3 regions of the Marinococcus sp. PL1-022 genome follow, and region 2 is predicted to be linked to each of the others. Evidence: predicted binding sites of a transcription regulator. Region 2 holds the regulator's gene; each other region holds the start of a gene.

Region 1 (6,893 bases), 3.0 Mb from region 2:
AATATTTCCATATTTAGGTATTATCTTTTTTATACTTCATTATTATTGGAAAAGAGAGATCTGCGTTGACTAAATTCCAAGGACTCCACACAAACATTAAAATACGTCTTATTACTGATTTTTCTATGGAATTTGTATTGATGGCCATTCTTCCGTTTATGGCAGTGTATTTCAGCAGTCATCTTGGAGCCGGCACCGCCGGGCTTTTGCTCGCATTTACTATGGCCGCTGGCATCGGAATTGGTTTATGGACCGGGCATTTATCGGACGTCATCGGCCGAAAGCGTATTATTGTTACTGCTCAGGGGCTGCAGGTATTAAGCCTTGGTGTTATGGCACTGGCAAGCTCTCCCTTATTTGAATCTGTATGGCTTACATTTGCAGCTTTTCTTACCGCTAACGCTTGTTTTAATGCCGCCGATCCACCATCCGAAGCGATGATTATCGATTACAGCTCTGAAGCAGAACGCCCTTACGTTTACCAGATTGCCTACTGGCTTGGTAATGTAGCTTACGCCTTTGGGGCAGTTATTGGCGGACTGTTTTTCGAAAGCGGGCGCTTTTATTTATTTGTTGCTTTATTTCTCGTGAGCATATGTATTTGGTATGTCGTTGCCTTTAAATTAAAGGAAAAACAACAGACCGCTTCGTTTCCAGAAAAATCCTCCCGGAAGGTTCAGGTACCACTCACTATATGGAAGCGGTACGCAGCCGTAATGAAAGACCGCCGCTTTCTTTTCTTTTTGATAGGGACCGTGTGTATTGCCAGCCTGGAATTTCAGCTGGATAAATACGTGGCCGTGCGTCTGGACGAACAATTTCATATGGTGCTGGGAGGGTTTGAACTCACGGGCGTACGAATGTTCAGCCTTATCATGTTCATTAACACCCTCGGCGTTGTATTCTTTACTATGCCGGTTTCGGCCCGGGTTTCTTCCCTCGATTATAAAAAAGTTCTGGCCGCCGGTCTCGGCATTTATACTGTCGCCTTTGGTTTTTTCGGATTCAGCACTTCGTTTTTAGTCCTCCTGCTGGCTGCTGCAGCCTTTACTTTGGGGGAGATCATTTATATTCCCGTCCGCCAGACGATCCTCGCCGGCATCGTTCACGATGATTCACGCGGTTCTTATATGGCAATGGAATCAATGATGTATAATACCGCTCTTCTTCTCAGCAGTTTTATGCTTACAGCAAGTGCCGTCATTCCTGCTGCTGGAATGTCGACACTGTTCATACTCCTGGGAGCTGTTGGCTTTATCAGCTACCGGCTCTGCCTTCCATTAAAAAAGAGCAGACAAGCTTATGCTTCCTGATCCCCGTGCCTTCGAATCATTATCCGCTCATTTTTCGGCCGGTGCAGCTGGACTGTAAGCGAGGGGATATCCACACGGAGCAGTGTCCACCGGAACAGCTTTACCTTCAGCTCTCCGGCCACGGTCACTGCTTCCACCGGATTCCCGTTTTCAACTTTTCGTCCTCCCTCCACCGAATGCACGCGCCCAACAGAAAACGTTCTTCTCGGCACCGGGCGGCTTTCTCCAAACAAATGACGGGGTTCTGATAGCCTATACGTTTTGGCGGCTGAACGCTTTTTATTGTTTCTCATTTGGCACCGTCCCTTCTGAAAAGCTTTGTTTCTTTTCCTTTCCCTTTTTCCCAGATAATCCTTCACTGCTTTTACCTTCCCCCACTCGATATTTTTTATTGGTCAGAAATGTTTAGACTTTCGCAAAAACGTTAATACATTCTTTACTGTTTCTCACAATTAATGATCAAGCATATTTCTTGAATTTCTCTTCTCCATTTCCTACTATAGTGGTGTAAATCAATTGGTCAGAGAAAATCAAATTTATTTCTTGCATTATACAGAAAGCGGGTATATAATACTGTTACAAGGTCAAAGATAGTCAAAGTCAACGAAATAATTCTGACCTTACGAAGATAAATATGAACGATGCACACGTCAAAAATACTACTTTAAAATAAGGAGGTTCGGTTCAGTATGATGAGATGTGAACATTGCGAACAGCGTCCAGCACGCATTGAACTGAACATGAATGTTAATGGAAGTCATCAAAAAATGCACCTGTGTGAACGGTGCTATAGAGAAATCCGTCAAAGCATGAATCAGCCATCCGGCCAGGGCGGCTCCGGCGGCTCCCAGTCCCCATTTGACCAATTCTTCAACAATATGATGGGCGGCGGAGCAGAACAAGGCTCCAGCCAGGGTCAGGAACAGGCTCAGTCTGGCGGCGGCCAGAGCGGCGGCCTTCTTGACGATTTAGGTAAAAACCTGTCTGACGTTGCACGCGCCGGACTCATTGACCCGGTCATCGGCCGCGATAAAGAAGTCGAACGAGTCATTGAAACATTGAACCGCCGCAATAAAAACAATCCGGTTCTGATCGGTGAACCGGGTGTCGGTAAGACAGCCATTGCCGAAGGCCTCGCCCTCCGCATTTCAGAAGGCGACGTACCAAACAAACTGAAAAACAAGAGCATCTACCTGCTCGACGTCACCTCCCTCGTAGCAAATACCGGGGTGCGCGGACAGTTTGAAGAACGCATGAAACAGCTGCTGAAAGAGCTGCAGGAACGTCAGGACGTCATCGTCTTTATTGATGAGGTTCACCAAATCGTTGGTGCAGGTTCGGCAGAAGGCTCTTCAGACGCCGGCAATATTATGAAACCGGCACTGGCCCGCGGAGAAATTCAATTGATCGGTGCAACTACGCTTGCGGAATACCGTAAAATTGAAAAGGATGCAGCACTTGAACGCCGCTTTCAGCCGGTCATGGTGAACGAACCAAACCTCGAAGACAGTGTAGCGATCCTAAAAGGGCTGCAGGCAAACTATGAAAAATTCCATCATGTAGCTTTTACTGATGAAGCGCTTGAAGCCTGCGTTAATTTATCCAACCGCTACGTACAGGACCGGTTCCTGCCGGACAAAGCAATCGATTTAATGGATGAAGCAGGCTCCAAAATAAATCTCGCTCACAGCGACGATGACAGCGAATCCCTGCAAAGCCGCCTCGAACAGATTGCTGCGGAAAAAGAGCGTGCTACTCAGCAGGAGGATTACGAACAAGCAGCTAAGCTTCGTGATGAAGAGGCCAAGCTGCAGGAGCAGGTTAAGGAAGCCGAACAAAACGGCAATATTCAAAAAGAAACGCCAACCGTTGATGTAGAAACGATCCAGATGATCGTGGAAAATAAAACAGGCATTCCGGTTCGCCGCCTCCAGCGTGATGAACAAAAGAAAATGCGCGATCTGCCTGAACGTCTGAATGCAAATGTGATCGGACAGGAAGAAGCAGTAAGTAAAGTCGCGCGCTCGATCCGCAGAAATCGTGCCGGTCTTCGCCGCGGCAGCCGTCCAATTGGGTCCTTCCTGTTTGTCGGCCCAACCGGCGTCGGGAAAACAGAGCTGTCCAAAACCCTCGCTTCTGAAATGTTTGGCGACCCTGAAGCAATGATCCGCCTCGACATGAGTGAGTATATGGAAAAACATTCTGTTTCCAAGCTTATCGGTTCACCACCGGGATATGTCGGACACGATGAAGCCGGCCAGCTGACAGAAAAAGTGCGTCGGAAGCCATACAGCATCATTCTTCTGGACGAAATTGAAAAAGCTCACCCTGATGTGCAGCATATGTTCCTGCAGATCATGGAAGACGGCCGCCTGACTGACAGTCAGGGACGCAAGGTCAGCTTTAAGGATACAGTCATCATTATGACTTCAAACGCCGGCTCGCAAATGAAGCGCGTGACGGTAGGCTTTGGAGACAAAGACCAGGTAGAACCAAAAATCATGGAATCCCTCAGCGATTATTTCCGTCCGGAATTCCTGAACCGTTTCGACAGCATTGTAAGCTTCAAAGAACTGGCTCGCGAAGATCTTGTTACCATCGTAGACCTCATGCTCAAAGACATCTTAGAGGCAGCCAGCGAGCAGGGACTGGATGTTACCGTTTCTGAGGATGCAAAACGCATGCTGGCCGATCAAGGCTATGATCCTTCGTTCGGTGCCCGCCCTCTTCGCCGCGTAATCGAAGAAAAAGTAGAAGACGGCATTGCTGATCTCATGCTTGAAGAGGAGGATGTGCAAAGCATTACTATCACGGTGAACGACAATGAGATCCAGGTAGCCAATGCACAAACATCCGCCTCCGCCAAAGAATAATTCTATAAAGGAAAGCCCTGCGGCAGCTGCTGCAGGGCTTTTTTTATACTTAAGAACATCTATGATGAACCCTTTTGTTCCACGTGGAACATTTTTTGTTTTCAAAGCTATTTACCATCTTCCTTTTACTTTTGTACAAAAAGAGCGTACAATGTAATTGATAACGATTATCACTAAAGGAGCTGGACACCTTGTCTGACTTTCACATACATGATGTTACTATTATCGGCGGCGGCCCTGCTGGTTTATATACTGCTTTTTACTGCGGGATGCGGGCGCTCGACACCCATATCATCGAAGCGCAGCCAGACCTGGGCGGAAAAATTCACGCCTACCCTGAAAAAATTGTCTGGGATGTTGGCGGCCTGCCTCCTTCCTCCGGAAAACAGCTGATGGATCAGCTGGTGGCACAGGCAGAAACGTTCCACCCGGCAATTACTACAAACGAAAAAATTATTCACGTGGAAAAGGATGAGGCCGGACTTTTCCGTCTTGAGGCAGAAACAGGCGGCATCTATTATTCCCGTACGGTTATTGTTGCTGTAGGCCACGGCATTCTTCATGCCCAAAAGCTCGACATCGAAGGCGCAGAAAAATTTGAGCTTTCGAATCTGCATTATACCGTTCAGCAGCTTGAGCGATTCCGTGACCAGAAGGTCATGATTTCCGGAGGCGGCAACTCTGCCGTCGATTGGGCTAACGCTCTCTGCCCGATCGCAAGCGAAGTCACAGTTGTGCACCGGCGCGATGAGTTCGGCGGTCATGAACGGCACGTTCAGGAAATGAAAGACTCCGATGTAAATGTACAGACGCCTTTTGCTCTTTCGGGTCTTCACAGCAACGACGAAGGCACAGCTATCGAAAGGGTGCTCTGCACAAATCTTGAGACCAACGAAAGCATGGAAAAAGAAGTGGATGCTGTCATCGTGAACCACGGTTTCCAGATGGAGTTCGAGCTTCTTGAAAACCTGCAGCTGCAGACAGAAGAAAATAAAATCCTCGTAAACGAGCAGATGGGTACTAATATCGAAGGTTTATTTGCTGCTGGCGATATTACCAATCACCAGGGAAAGGTCCATCTGATTGCCGGTGCGTTTGTGGAGGGCGCTTCAGCTGCGAACAGCGTCAAGCAGTTTCTTGAGCCCGGGGCCGGTGCAAAAGCTATGGTATCCTCCCACAACGAGCGGTTCGCAGAAAAAAATCAGGAAATTCAAAAGAATCTTCTTTCCAAACAGCTGTAAAACAGCCGTTTGAATGCTTTAGGAAAACACTGACGGCCATCAATTAATCAAAGAGGTGAAAGCGTTGCGACTCCCCCGCTCTACAGAACGTCTTTCATTTCGTGCCATGCAGCATCAAGACCACCGGCTGCTGAAAAATATTTTCCAGAATAAAGACGTCATGCGCTATTATGCCGCGTTAAAATCCGAAAAAGAGATCGACGAATGGATCCATTGGAACAAAAGTCACTATCTATCATACGGAGTCGGAATGTGGATTGTGGAAGACCGGCAAACCCAGCGCTTTGTCGGCCAGTGCGGGCTGGTCCCCGAAAAAATAGAAGGCAGCGTTTCTATTGAACTTGGATACCTGTTCACGCCGGAGAACTGGGGGTACGGCTATGCGTCTGAATCCGCTGCTATGGTCCGGGATTTCGCGTTTTATTCGCTCGCTATCCCCACGCTTATATCAATTATCGATCCTGAAAATACCCCTTCTATCAAAGTAGCTGAGAATATCGGGATGACTTATCAGCGTCCTGTGAAACGATGGAGCCGCTCCTTCAGCTTGTATGCTGCGGCCCGCACCTGAGTCAACTGTCACAATTCGTCCATTGTACCGGGCCTTCCCCTATGCTATGTTAACGTTATATTCATATCGTGATTTTGACATTAGAAAGGAAGGCCGTGCATGAATTCTCTCCAATCGCTCAGATGGGCCGGTATCATTGAAGGAATCTCATTTCTGCTTTTGCTCTTTATCGCTATGCCTTTAAAATACGGGGCGGGTTTTGACATGGCTGTTACTGTCGTCGGCGCTGCCCACGGCGGGTTGTTCGTCCTGTATGTAGCTATTGCTTTGTTTGTATGGGTACAGAAACGCTGGCCGTTTCTGCGTATGCTTATTGCCGTTATTGTATCCGTCATTCCGTTTGGCCCGTTTGTGTTTGAACGCAGCCTGCGGCGTGAAGAAAATGAAAAGCTTGAGCCGGGCGCCGTTTTTTAAACCGAACCTTTCGTTCGGTTTTTTTCATGAGCAGCCTGCGGCTTATAGTAATTTCTTTCAAAACATGATATAAAGAATTGATGCTGTGAAAAATTTGCAGTTTTTACATAAACCAATTTTGATGAACGAGGAGTCCCGATGTACATGATTGAATGGAAAAATATTTTACGCGGCCTGGCCATGGGAGCAAGTGACGTTATCCCGGGCGTAAGCGGCGGCACTCTGGCGCTGATCCTTGGTATTTACTACCGTCTGTTGTCTGCCATCAGCCTGCTTTTTTCACGCCAGTGGAAGCAGCAGCTTGGCTTTTTGATCCCTCTCGGTATAGGGATGGGGACAGCTATCCTGTCACTTGCCCACCTGCTTGAATGGCTGCTTGCCGAACACCCGCAGCCAACGTTTTTCTTCTTTTTTGGATTAATTCTCGGTACGATTCCTTTTATTTTATACAAAGTGAATTACAAAACCAATTTTAAAAAGC
Region 2 (6,893 bases):
TGTACCACCTCCGTTCCATTTGAGTGATGGGGGGACGCAGGCAGGCACGGCCGCGCGCTGCTGGACATGCGCGTTGAAGCTGGCAAGGCCGGGGGAGCGGCAAATCCCTCCCCCAGACGGCCAAGCGGTGACCAGGAGGGCCCTACGGGGCCCGAAGGGCCGGCACCTACCCTGCCAAGAAAAGCCTCTAGCGAGGAACGTGGTGCCCGTACCGTAAACCGACACAGGTAGGTGGGATGAGTATTCTAAGACGCGCGGGAAAACTCTCGTTAAGGAACTCGGCAAAAGGACCCCGTAACTTCGGGAGAAGGGGTGCTCCCCGGGGTGAATAGCCCCAGGGAGCCGCAGTGAAAGGGCCCAAGCGACTGTTTATCAAAAACACAGGTCTCTGCGAAGCCGTAAGGCGAAGTATAGGGGCTGACACCTGCCCGGTGCTGGAAGGTTAAGAGGAGGCGTTATCCCCCTTCGGGGGAGAAGCGCCGAATTGAAGCCCCAGTAAACGGCGGCCGTAACTATAACGGTCCTAAGGTAGCGAAATTCCTTGTCGGGTAAGTTCCGACCCGCACGAAAGGTGCAACGACTTGGGCACTGTCTCAACGAGAGACCCGGTGAAATTATAATACCTGTGAAGATGCAGGTTCCCCGCGACAGGACGGAAAGACCCCATGGAGCTTTACTGTAGCTTGACATTGGATGTGGGTACCACTTGTACAGGATAGGTAGGAGCCATCGAATCCGGACCGCCAGGTTCGGAGGAGGCGCTGGTGGGATACTACCCTGGTGGTATCGACATTCTAACCGCAGGCCGTGATCCGGCCTCGGGACCGTGTCAGGTGGGCAGTTTGACTGGGGCGGTCGCCTCCCAAACAGTAACGGAGGCGCCCAATGGTTCCCTCAGAATGGTCGGACATCATTCGCAGAGTGCAAAGGCACAAGGGAGCTTGACTGCGAGACCTACAAGTCGAGCAGGGACGAAAGTCGGGCTTAGTGATCCGGCGGCACCGCATGGAAGGGCCGTCGCTCAACGGATAAAAGCTACCCTGGGGATAACAGGCTAATCTCTCCCAAGAGTTCACATCGACGGGGAGGTTTGGCACCTCGATGTCGGCTCATCGCATCCTGGGGCTGAAGTAGGTCCCAAGGGTTGGGCTGTTCGCCCATTAAAGCGGTACGCGAGCTGGGTTCAGAACGTCGTGAGACAGTTCGGTCCCTATCCGTCGCGGGCGCAGGAAAGGTGAAAGGAGCTGTCCTTAGTACGAGAGGACCGGGATGGACACACCGCTGGTGTACCAGTTGTTCCGCCAGGAGCACTGCTGGGTAGCTACGTGTGGACGGGATAAGTGCTGAAAGCATCTAAGCATGAAGCCCCCCTTAAGATGACCTTTCCCCTCTACGGAGATAAGACCCCTTGAAGATGACGAGGTAGATAGGTCCGGCGTGGACGCATGGCGACATGTGCAGCGGACGGATACTAATCGGTCGAAGTCTTATCCACGCACAGCACGATACGCGGCAGTGGCTGCGGTCTCGGTATTTGGTTGTCAGGGCCCGACGGGCCAGTCCGGTGGCAACAGCGAAGAGGATCCACCCGTTCCCATGCCGAACACGGAAGTTAAGCTCTTCAGCGTTGATGATAGCCGGGGGTTCTCCCCCCGTGAAAGTAGATCGCTGCCGGGCGAGTTAAACCGTTTCCCTTTTCGGAGGGAGGCGGTTTTTTTATATGATGAGGCTTTAAACAAAGCAAAAAAGATAAGATATGATAAGAGAAAGGATGTGATTCAGATGGAGCAGTGGATGGAATATGAATCAATTATTATACTCATTCGTTTAATTCTTGCTGCTTTTTTGGCGGGAATAATAGGAATTGAGCGGGAATCGAAAGGCCATCCAGCTGGTTTTCGAACCCATATGCTGGTGGGGACCGGGTCCTGCTTAGTAATGCTGCTTGCCTTATTTGGCTTCCAGGATTATTTAAACCAAAACGGTGATCTGGTTGCTTATGATCCTTCACGTTTGGCCTCTTATGTGATAAGCGGGATTGGCTTCCTGGGTGCTGGCACTATTATAGTCCAGGGTGCCTCTATCCGGGGGCTGACCACTGCTGCCTCCATCTGGATAGTCGCTGCTATCGGGTTAACTATAGGAGCTGGTATGTTTTTTGCTGGTATTGCTGCAACAGTCATTGTATTGACAAGTCTTATCTTTTTAAATCATGTAGACAAATGGTTTAAAAACGTTTCTGATACAGACGTATTGTTTATAGCTATGGATAAAAAAGCTAACGAGCTTGGCGAAACGATTCAGCGACTCGAAAGTATGGAGGTTCAGGTTCAGAAAATAAAGGGTAAGGAATTTGACGAAGACGAAACACCTCTGCTTCATTATTATATTAAAATTCATCTGCCGGGAGGCGTGACTGAAACAGAACTGTATCAGTCTTTATATAAAATAGATAGCATAAAAGAAATAGAGCTGAATCCGTCCTATGATTGATTATCACAGGACGGATTTTTCATTTTGCCTTTCTCTAGCTTGAAAACAACTGAATAATATTATATATTATAGTCAAAGATAGTCAAAATCAATTTTTTGATAATAGCAAGACGAACCGGGGCGGAGAGGAGGTCGCGGGAATGAAAAGCATGTCTGATGTTATTGAAAATTATTTGAAACAAATTTTAACACAGAGTGAACAGGATTTAATTGAAATTAAAAGAAGTGAACTTGCAAAGCGTTTTGAGTGTGTCCCCTCCCAGATTAATTATGTTATAAGCACGCGTTTCACTATTGAAAAAGGCTATGTAGTAGAGAGTAAACGTGGCGGTGGCGGGTATATACGAATTACAAGGGCTAAAATTTCAGATCACGCAGAACTGCTTCGGCAAGTTTCAGATCTTGTGGGACACGGGATTGATCAAAGAACAGCTGAGAGCGTTATTATGCGTTTGTTTGAGGAAAAAGTCGTGAATAAACGTGAAGCAAATTTGATGCTTGCGGCAGTTGATAGGTCTATACTGGCCTTAAAGTATCCAGAAGAAAGGGATATTGTTCGTGCGCGGATCATGCAAGCTATGATAGAAAGTCTGCGCTATGAATAAGGGAGGGAAGATATATGATCTGTCAGAATTGCGGTCAGCGGCCGGCCTCTTTGCATTACACGAAAATCGTGAATGGAGCTAAAACAGAGCTTCATTTATGCGAAGAGTGCGCAAAAGAACAGGGGGAATCTTCTGAAACGGAGCATTCTTTCATGTCGGCTGCGGGCGGCTATACAATCCAGGACTTATTGTCGGACTTATTAAACATGGATCAGTCCAACACAGCTGGAAATGCTGAAAAGAAACAGCCGAAAAAAGCAGCCAGGCCGCTCATATGCGACAATTGCGGACTGACGTATAAACAGTTCACTAAAACCGGCCGTTTGGGCTGTGCTCATTGCTATCACGCATTTGAATCGAAGCTGACTCCTGTTTTTCGCCGGGTGCACAGCGGCAATACCAATCATACCGGCAAGGTTCCAAAGCACAGGCATGAAAAGCTGCATGCCCAAAGGGAGCTGGATGAGAAAAAACGCCAGATTACCATCCTCGTCCAAAATGAAGAGTTTGAAAAGGCTGCGGAATTAAGGGATGAAATCCGTACCCTTGAAAAACAGTTTCAGGGAAGGGAGGAAGACAGCTGATGGCATCCGAACACTTTTTTTCAGCAGCGATCAGTCCATGGATGCAGGAAGGCCCGGGGCCGGAAGGCGATATTGCTCTTAGCACCAGGGTCCGGCTTGCCCGTAATATAGAGCAGTACCCCTTCCCTGTGTTTGCTTCAGAAGAAGCAAGTGCAACACTTCTGCGCTACACTTCCTCCACTCTGTTGAATCAATCAGAAGAAGTAGGCTCTCTTGAAGCGTTGAACATGAATGAGCTTCGCCCGAATGAACGGCAGGTACTGGTGGAAAAGCATCTCGTCAGCCCGTATTTAATAAAAAACATGGAACATAGTGCTGTTCTTTTGAATAACGATGAATCAATCAGTATTATGGTTAATGAGGAAGATCATTTGCGTCTTCAATGTCTGAGTAACGGCATGCAGCTTGAAGAATGTTACAATGAAGCTGATCGTCTGGATGATTGGGCGGAAGCAAACCTCACCTATGCGTTTGACGAACGGCTCGGTTACTTAACAAGCTGTCCGACAAATGTGGGTACAGGTATGAGAGCTTCAGTAATGGTACACCTGCCCGCTTTAGTCTGGACCAATCAGCTTAGCCGTATTCTTCCGGCTATTCACCAGCTTGGTCTGGTCGTGAGAGGTATTTATGGAGAGGGCAGTGAAGCACTCGGCAACCTTTTTCAAATTTCCAACCAGATGACACTGGGAAAATCTGAAAAAGATATCATCGAAGATCTTCGCGGTGTAGTAATGCAGGTGATTCAAAGAGAACGCCATGCACGCGAATCCCTTCTTAGCTCTTCAAAGGTAAAGCTCGAAGACCGGGTGTTCAGGTCTTACGGTATCCTTGCATACAGCCGCACGATGACGACCAAAGAGGCGGCCAATCGTTTGTCAGACGTAAGACTTGGTATCGATCTGGATTTAATCAAAGGGATTTCGGGTAATATTTTAAATGAACTTATGTTACTGACTCAGCCTGGTTTTCTTGAACAGTATGCAGGAGAATCACTGACTCAGGAAGAAGCAGATATAAGACGGGCAAATGTGATCCGTGAAAGAATAAAACTTGAATTATAGATTCACCAATGCGTAGGAGGTGCGTGCAACATGATGTTCGGCCGTTTTACAGAACGAGCGCAAAAAGTATTGGCGCTAGCTCAGGAAGAAGCTATCCGCCTTGGCCATAATAATATAGGAACAGAGCATATTCTGCTCGGTTTAGTGCGTGAAGGTGAGGGTATTGCTGCCAAAGCTCTGCAGGCACTGAATTTGGATACAGACCAGATTCAGCAGGAGGTGGAAACCCTTATAGGCACAGGTCAGCAGGGATCGAAAACAATTCATTATACCCCAAGGGCGAAAAAAGTTATTGAGCTTTCCATGGATGAAGCAAGAAAGCTTGGCCATTCCTATGTGGGCACAGAACACATTCTGCTCGGCCTAATTCGTGAAGGGGAAGGCGTTGCAGCCCGGGTACTGAATAATCTTGGTGTCAGTCTGAACAAAGCCCGTCAGCAGGTGCTTCAGCTTCTCGGAAGCAATGAAGGAGCTTCGAGCTCTGGCAGCCAGCAGGCTCCAGGAGCAGGCGGGAGTGCCAACACCCCGACTCTTGACAGTTTAGCAAGGGATTTGACGGCAGTAGCGAAAGAAGAAGGCCTCGATCCGGTCATCGGAAGAAGCCAGGAAATTGAACGTGTTATTCAGGTATTAAGCCGCCGGACAAAAAACAACCCGGTTCTTATCGGGGAGCCTGGTGTAGGTAAAACAGCTATCGCTGAAGGCCTGGCGTTGTCGATCGTTTCCAATGAAGTGCCGGAAACGCTCCGCAATAAACGGGTTATGACTCTCGATATGGGTACTGTAGTTGCCGGCACGAAATACCGCGGTGAATTTGAAGATCGTTTGAAGAAGGTAATGGAAGAAATCCGTCAGTCCGGAAATGTGCTGTTGTTCATTGATGAACTGCATACATTAATCGGGGCCGGCGGCGCAGAAGGTGCAATCGATGCCTCGAACATCCTGAAGCCGTCACTTGCACGTGGAGAGCTTCAATGCATCGGTGCTACCACTCTGGATGAATACCGGAAATATATTGAAAAAGATGCTGCGCTTGAGCGTCGTTTCCAGCCAATTCAGGTGAATGAACCGACACTTGAAGAATCTATTCAAATTCTTGCCGGTCTGAGAGACCGTTACGAAGCCCACCACCGGGTAACTATCGGGGATGAAGCGATTGAACAGGCAGTGAAATTATCCGACCGGTATATTTCGGACCGTTTCCTCCCGGATAAAGCGATCGACTTAATCGATGAAGCCGGTTCACGGGTGCGTCTGCGTTCTTACACAGCGCCGCCGAACCTGAAAGAACTTGAGCAGAATCTCGAAGAAACACGCAAGGAAAAAGATGCGGCCGTGCAGAGCCAGGAATTCGAAAAAGCGGCCTCGCTCCGTGATTCCGAACAACGGCTTCGTGCAGAAGTCGAAGAGATGAAAAATGAATGGAAAGAAAAGCAGGGACAGGAAAACTCTGCAATTACGACAGAAGACATTGCCCAGGTGGTTTCAAGCTGGACCGGTGTTCCGGTATCCAAGCTTGCAGAAGAAGAAACAGACCGCCTGCTTCATATGGAAGATATCCTGCATAACCGGGTCGTCGGCCAGGATGAAGCAGTCAATGCTATTTCCAAAGCAGTGCGCCGTGCCCGTGCCGGCTTGAAGGATCCGAAACGTCCAATTGGTTCCTTTATTTTCCTCGGACCTACCGGTGTAGGTAAGACGGAACTGGCCCGTGCAGTTGCAGAAACGTTATTTGGCGATGAAGAGTCGATTATCCGAATCGATATGTCCGAATATATGGAACGGCACGCGACGAGCCGCCTGGTCGGTTCTCCTCCAGGCTATGTCGGCTATGAAGAAGGCGGACAGCTGACAGAAAAAGTGCGCCGCAATCCGTATTCCGTGATTTTGCTGGACGAAATTGAAAAAGCGCACCCAGAAGTATTTAACATTCTGCTTCAGGTACTTGAAGACGGTTTTCTTACCGACTCTAAAGGACGCCGGGTCGACTTTAGAAATACAGCGCTGATCCTTACCTCTAACGTCGGGGCAAGCACGCTGCGCCAGAATAAAAGTGTCGGCTTTGCGGCCCAGTCCACCGAGCAGAAATTCGATGATATGCGGGATAAAATCATGGGCGAGCTGAAAAATACGTTCCGTCCTGAATT
Region 3 (6,893 bases), 410 kb from region 2:
ACTTCAACATCCGGGTTGTTCAAAGCTGCACGATAAACGTTACGTCCAATACGTCCAAAACCGTTAATACCAATTTTTGTTGCCATAATAATTTTTCCTCCTTGGAATATAAATAATTGTGAAAGCTACTGCAGCATAATGCGGCAGGTATTCTGCCTGTTACTCAGTTGCCTCCGGTGCATTGCTTTGATTCAGCATAGCTTTGGCTGCACCCTCATCGGTGATCAAAATGCTGCTCGGGCGATAGCGCATATAAGCGTCAATCGCCTTTGCCTTGCTTGAGCCTCCGGCTACTGTGATCACTGTCTGATCCGGCCGGAGCTCGTCCCACTGCAGGCCCACCGTATTTTCCCGGTGCACCACTTTTCCGTCCTGATTAACATAATAGCCAAACGACTCCGCGACCGCCGACTCTTCCTCGAGCCTGCTGCGCAAAGAGGCGCTCGTTGTCCGCCGCCCGGCCATCGTTTTTGCTTCCCCAATGCCGTGAACGACAAGCGATGCTGACTTTAACAGCTCAAGCACTTCCTGCACTCCGGGCTCCTGCATCAGCGACCGCCTCGTATCCTCGCTCAGCTGATCAGGTACATGAAGCAGCCGGTACGAGGCCTCGGCTTTCATTGCCATCGCAGAGCTGATGGTGTTGGCCTGGATCTCCACCTTCTCCCCGAGACCACCGCGGGCCGGTACAAAGATGGTATTGTTCCACTTTGCGTCAGGTACCATCATATCAGCTGCTGAAGCTAGCGTAGTGCCTCCGGCTACTGCTATCACGTCCCCGGGGCTGACACGGTTTTTCATCTGCTGTACCGTGGCCCGGCCGAGTTCTTTTTTCACTACCGGAAGCTCATCGCTGTCCCCTGAGACGACGATAACCTTCGAAACGGACAAGTAGCCTGCCAGCTTCCGCTCCAGCTCCTCGAGCCCAAAAGCATATTTGACTGTATGCTCGAGTCCTTCAAGCAGTTTATTTCCTTCTTCTGTTAAAAGCATCCCTGCGCTTTGAATCAGGATAAGTCCCTGCTGCTTTAAAAAATCAGTTTCACTGCGCAGAACCCGCTCTGAGGTGGATAGCTGAGTGGCAAGGGTTCTTCTTCCAATCGGCTGCATCAGGCGGATGTATTGCAAAATGCGGTACCTTTTCCCTAATGTTTCGAGTACATCAGGCTGCAGCTTCCTCTGCATCTCCAATACGTCACGTAACATACTGCTACACCACCGAACCTGCGGCAGCAGCTTATTTCAAGCCACTCCTCATCATTGATGTTTATTGTTCCATGCGGGACGATACAGGTCCCGCAGAGACATTTTCTGTCCCGCTCATTTTATAAAAAAATGAACGCTTTGTTCACAATTTCATTGTAGCAATCTATATTTGGAAAATCAACGCAAATGTTCTCCACGTTTTTTATGCTGACTTATACTTTTCTATTACCCGGATTCCACTTATTATATGCATAAAAATCCTCCCTTTTCCGAAGAGAGGATTTTGGCTATACCGGCTGTTTCCGCTGGGAAGAGGACGGAATACGAAGCTCTGTTCTGTATTTTGCCACCGCCCGCCTTGAGATCGTACACTGCTGCTCTCGCTGGAGCAGATCCGCAAGCTTCTGGTCTGAAAGAGGCTTTTCTTTATTTTCGTCTTTAATCAGTTTTTTCATCATAGCTTTTACTCCAGTGCTTGAAGCATCTTCATCCGGGCGGGTGATTTTTGAAGAAAAGAAATGCTTCAGTTCTATGAGACCGTGAGGCGTCTGCATATATTTCCCACTCGTCGTCCTTGAAACGGTGGATTCGTGCACATCCGCCTGTTCAGCCACCTCCCGCAGCGTCAAAGGACGAAGCTTTTCTTCGCCGTATTTTAGGTACTCGCTCTGCGCTTCGACGATCACCTCTGATACTTTTTGAAGCGTCTGCTGGCGTTGTTCCACACTTTTAACAATCCATAGAAACTGCTTATATTTTTCCATAGCGTACTGCCTGGCTTCTTCATCGGTATCCTGATTTAAAAGGCGCCAGTATTTCTCATTCATCTGGAGCTCTGGAAGCCGGTCGTTCAGAATGGTAACAGCCCATTCTCCGTCAATTTCCTCCACGCGCACATCCGGAGATACGGAAATTATTTTCTCCTGCCGGTAAGCCTCCCCCGGATACGGGGAAAGCTTCTGCAGGCATGTATAGATTTCCTGGAGCTGCTCTTTAGTGAGCTGATACTTTTGCTGCAGGTAGCGCCATTTTTTCGCTCCCAGCGCTTCGAGGTCTTCGGCCACGACCTGATCAATATACGGATCTGTATCCAGGCAGCGTTCAAGCTGCAGCAGAAGACATTCTTTTAAATTTCTGGCCCCAACCCCTGCCGGCTCGAGCTGCTGAAGCACCGAAATATACTGATTGCTTTCTTCTCTTTCCACGCCGAATTTTTGTTCCATCTCCCATTCAACTTCCTCTAAGTACCCGCGCTCGTCCACACTTCCGGCTAAAAACAAAAGTATTTCCCGTTCAGTTCCACTATAAGAGCCGCAGGCAACCTGCTCCCTGAGTGCCTCCTCGAGGGTTTCTCCCGCCGGCTCTCGCCAGTCCAGCTGTTCCCCGGCAGATGCCGGATTATGGACCGGAGCATCGGGCCGGGAGGATGCAGAAAGCGAGGACCCATCAGTTATAGAAGGGAGCGTTAACTCCATTAGAGGGTTTTCCAGTGCCTCGTCCTGCAGATAGTCGGATAATTCCTGCGAGGAGAGCTTCAACAGAGCAATTGCCTGCTTTAACTCCTGCGTCATCACCAAACTCATTTCCTGCTTCTGCTGCAATTCAAGCCCTAAACCCATCATCTCCACCTCCATTTTGAAAACGCTTTCTTTCATCATATCATATTTTTCTTCCGTGAATCGATCCCTTTTTCTTGTTCACTTACTGTCATTATATAAAAATAGACTTGGGCATTCTATTTGTTTGTCAGATGATTTTTCATCTAAATTACGATTTATAACGAAGTGAAACATTTGCACGAGACGTTTATGTTTGTGAAAATAAAGGGAATGGAAGTTGGCGTGCAGCCATATGGAATTGGGTCAGACTTTTTATTTGACCTTAATTGACCAAAGCGTTATGATAATAACAGCAACGCGGAAGGAAAAACTATTTTCCATACAACTACCATGAATGTAGGCATACATTTCATTAAAGGAGGACGCTTTTCATGAACTTGATACCAACAGTTATTGAACAAACCAACCGGGGCGAACGTGCATACGATATTTATTCGCGTTTGCTGAAGGACCGCATTATTATGCTTGGCTCAGGCATCGATGACAACGTAGCCAACTCGATCGTAGCCCAGCTTCTTTTCCTTGAAGCCGACGATCCGGAGAAGGATATTTCTCTTTATATCAACAGTCCGGGCGGCTCCATTACAGCCGGCATGGCTATTTATGACACAATGCAGCACATTAAACCCCAGGTTTCTACGATCTGCGTCGGCATGGCAGCATCGATGGGTGCTTTTCTTCTCACTGCCGGCCAGGAAGGCAAACGTTATGCCCTTCCAAACAGTGAAGTAATGATCCACCAGCCGCTCGGCGGCACACAGGGACAGGCTACGGACATTGAAATTCACGCCCGCCGCATCATCAAAATGCGTGAAAAACTCAATCAAATCCTTGCAGACCGCAGCGGCCAGCCGCTTGAAGTCATCGAGCGCGACACGGACCGTGATAATTTCATGAGCGCAGAACAGGCAAAAGAATACGGTCTTGTTGATCAGGTTATGGGACAATAGGATACAAAAAAGTCAGGACGGCGTCATGCCATCCTGACTTTTTTTATGTTCACATTTCTTTTTTCATAAATTCCGTCAGCGATTCGGCGGCTTCCTCTTCATCGGCTCCTTCAGCTAAAAGCTTTACGGAGGCGCCGGTACGTACAGCGAGGCTCATAACGCCCATAATGCTTTTAGCATTTACCTTTTTATCATCCTTTTCAAGAAAAATATTGGAATGAAACCGGTTTGCCTCCTGTACGAATAATGCTGCCGGCCGGGCCTGAAGCCCTGTACGCAAATTTACTTCCACTGTTTTTTCGACCATAGTTATTATCTTCCTTTCTCTATCTGTCTTCAACCGGTACCCGCTTTTCATGTACACATAACGTAATTCAATTTGGAACGTTTTTCAAGCAAGCGCTTTAATGACTGGTGTAATACGGCGCCTGCAGGAACAGAAGAACCCTCTGCTGCCACAGGCGCCTGCCTTTAGCAATTAAATTTTTTCCGGAATTGGCGGCTTTCCAGCCTGGATGCGCTCGGCGATCTGATCAATCTTGCGCAGCCGGTGGTTCACCCCGGATTTACTTACCTTGCCGCTCGGCACCATTTCCCCGAGCTCCTTCAGCGTGACGTCCTGGTGCTGGACACGCAGAATGGCCATTTCCCTGATTTTTTCGGGAAGGTTTTCGAGCCCGACCTCTGCCTGGACAAGCTGAATGTTTTCCACCTGCCTCAGCGCAGCTCCTACGGTTTTGTTTAAGTTCGCTGTTTCGCAGTTCACCAGGCGGTTCACCGAGTTGCGCATATCTTTCATAATCCGTACATCTTCAAAATACAGCAGAGCCTGGTGGGCACCGATGATATTTAAAAACTCGGTAATTTTTTCACTTTCTTTAATATAAAGAATGTAACCCTTTTTCCGTTCAAGGCTTTTCGATGTGAGCCCGAATGTTTCCATCAGCTCCCGGAGCGCCCGGTTGTGCTCTTCATACATCGAATAAATTTCCAGATGATACGAGGACGTTTCCGGATGATTAACCGATCCGCCGGCTAAAAAAGCTCCGCGTAAATACGCCCGGCGGCTGTCCGTGTCCGGAATCACATCCTTCGCAATCGAACGGTTAAACTGGTAGCCGTTTTCCATAATGGCAAGGTCACTCAGCATTTCCTTCGTTTCTTCGGCCATCCGGACTACATAGACATTATTCTTTTTTAAACGCATCTTTTTTCGAACAAGCAGCTCAATCACCATATCCTTATAGATACGCTTGATTAACGAATAGATCCGTCGTGCGATGGCAGCATTTTCAGTGGAAACGTCTAAAATCAGCTGGCCATTTCCAAATGAAATGGAGCCGTTCATCCTGATTAATGCTGCAAGCTCCGCTTTGGCGCTCGTATCTTCCACTTCAATCTGGGTTAATTCTTTTTTCGTTATAGCCGCAAATGAAGACATCCATCTTCACCGCCTTTCTGTCAATCACGGGCAAGCAGGGCTTCAGATACTTTTTTGGCATTATGACGAAGAACAAGGCCGTCATAGTGCATAAATGTATCTGTTACTACCCGGCACCCAATCTGTTCTAATCTTTCATAATCACACTCCACGGGAAACGCCTGCTGTTTTTCGTAGTTTGCAAGCACCGGAGCAGGGATCTCTCCGTTATGCACAAGGACAGTATCCACAAAAGCGCTTCCTGTATGCTTTTCAATGGCATGCAGATGATCGGCTGCCGAAAAGCCGTCCGTTTCCCCCGGCTGCGTCATTACATTGCAAATATATACCTTGCGCGCCTCTGAACGATTAAGGGCATCCCGGATACCAGGAACGATCAGATTTGGCATGATGCTTGTAAACAAGCTCCCGGGACCAATGACAATGACATCCGCCTGTTCAATGGCGCGAATGGTTTCCGGCAGTGCTTCAGCATCCGGCGGATGAATAAATACCTGGTCAATCTGCTTGCCGGCTTTAGGGATCAGGGACTCTCCGTAGACTGTGGATCCGTCCTTCATTTTTGCAAACAGTTCAATACTCCGATTGGAGGCCGGCAGAACCTTGCCGCGTACGTTTAACACGGTACTGAGCTCTGTAATTCCTTTGGCAAAGTCTCCGGTAATGGAGGTCATACCCGCTACCAGCAAATTCCCGAGGGAATGACCGGTCAGCCCCTCCCCGCTCGTGAAGCGGTGCTGGAACAGTTCTTCAATTAAAGGCTCGACTTCCGCAAGCGCCACCAGTACGTTTCTTACGTCCCCGGGCGGTGGAATATTAAACTCTTTCCGTAAGCGCCCGGAGCTTCCTCCGTCGTCTGCGACAGTCACAATCGCCGTAATGTCTGCCGGGAACTGCTTCAGCCCCCGGAGCAGAACGCCTATACCTGTGCCACCGCCCATCACTACAACCTTCGGGTCCTCCACGTCTATTTTTTCCTTCCTTCCTCAATGTCCCGGTGATTGGCATTCGTCTCATATTTCCCTGAAAAGTAAGAAGCAATATATTCAGCCAGCGTTACGGAACGGTGTTTGCCTCCTGTACATCCAATCGCAACCACAAGCTGTGACTTGCCCTCCTGCTTATACAGCGGAAGCATGAATTCAAGCATATCCACCAGCTTATTAATAAATTCCTTTGTATCCGTCCATTTTAACACGTACGAAGACACTTCTTCTTCGAGACCGGTTTTAGGCTCCAAATGTTCCACGTAGTGAGGGTTCGGCAGAAAACGAACGTCAAAAACCAAATCCGCATCGATCGGCATTCCGTACTTAAATCCGAAGGACATGACATTCACATTAAAAACCGACTGATTTTTTTCAGCATAATCAGTTAATATACGCTCTCTCAGCTCTCTCGGTTTCAGGCTGCTCGTATCAATAATATGACGCGCCCGGCCCTTTAGCTCCTGCAGCATCTCCCGCTCAAGCTGAATACCTTCAAGCGGTGCCTCCTCACTTGCAAGTGGATGCGACCGCCTTGTTTCTTTATAGCGGCTGACAAGCACCTGATCCTTTGCGTCCAAAAATAAAATATGTGTTGAGAGCTCTCTGCGCTGATCAAGCTGGTCTATGGAAGCAAACAGATGGTCAAAAAACTCCCTTGTCCGAAGATCCACTACAAAAGCTACTTTAT

Evidence for each region. Region 2 encodes CtsR, which represses protease genes until heat stress. Its sites were predicted from a motif close to ATGGTCAATAAAGGTCAAACA; they were not measured.
Region 1: a site for CtsR is predicted at 1,830-1,850, ahead of SIC45_RS15190 (ATP-dependent Clp protease ATP-binding subunit). Genes of this name have one in related genera too.
Region 3: a site for CtsR is predicted at 3,079-3,099, ahead of clpP (ATP-dependent Clp endopeptidase proteolytic subunit ClpP). Genes of this name have one in related genera too.

Annotation. Positions count from the first base shown of each region.
Region 1 is NZ_JAWXCX010000001.1:2,970,349-2,977,241, forward strand. It holds gene SIC45_RS15180 (MFS transporter) at 66-1,313, shown strand; gene SIC45_RS15185 (hypothetical protein) at 1,301-1,606, opposite strand; gene SIC45_RS15190 (ATP-dependent Clp protease ATP-binding subunit) at 2,006-4,186, shown strand; gene SIC45_RS15195 (NAD(P)/FAD-dependent oxidoreductase) at 4,378-5,427, shown strand; gene SIC45_RS15200 (GNAT family N-acetyltransferase) at 5,492-5,998, shown strand; gene SIC45_RS15205 (DUF3817 domain-containing protein) at 6,098-6,412, shown strand; gene SIC45_RS15210 (DUF368 domain-containing protein) at 6,557-6,893, shown strand, end outside.
Region 2 is NZ_JAWXCX010000001.1:3,304-10,196, forward strand. It holds rRNA gene SIC45_RS00010 (23S ribosomal RNA) at 1-1,495, shown strand, start outside; rRNA gene rrf (5S ribosomal RNA) at 1,561-1,677, shown strand; gene SIC45_RS00020 (MgtC/SapB family protein) at 1,783-2,493, shown strand; gene SIC45_RS00025 (CtsR family transcriptional regulator) at 2,634-3,098, shown strand; gene SIC45_RS00030 (UvrB/UvrC motif-containing protein) at 3,113-3,682, shown strand; gene SIC45_RS00035 (protein arginine kinase) at 3,682-4,746, shown strand; gene clpC (ATP-dependent protease ATP-binding subunit ClpC) at 4,777-6,893, shown strand, end outside.
Region 3 is NZ_JAWXCX010000001.1:414,389-421,281, reverse strand. It holds gene gap (type I glyceraldehyde-3-phosphate dehydrogenase) at 1-86, opposite strand, end outside; gene SIC45_RS02195 (sugar-binding transcriptional regulator) at 160-1,206, opposite strand; gene rpoN (RNA polymerase factor sigma-54) at 1,494-2,864, opposite strand; gene clpP (ATP-dependent Clp endopeptidase proteolytic subunit ClpP) at 3,197-3,775, shown strand; gene SIC45_RS02180 (HPr family phosphocarrier protein) at 3,825-4,082, opposite strand; gene whiA (DNA-binding protein WhiA) at 4,254-5,216, opposite strand; gene SIC45_RS02170 (gluconeogenesis factor YvcK family protein) at 5,237-6,181, opposite strand; gene rapZ (RNase adapter RapZ) at 6,184-6,893, opposite strand, start outside.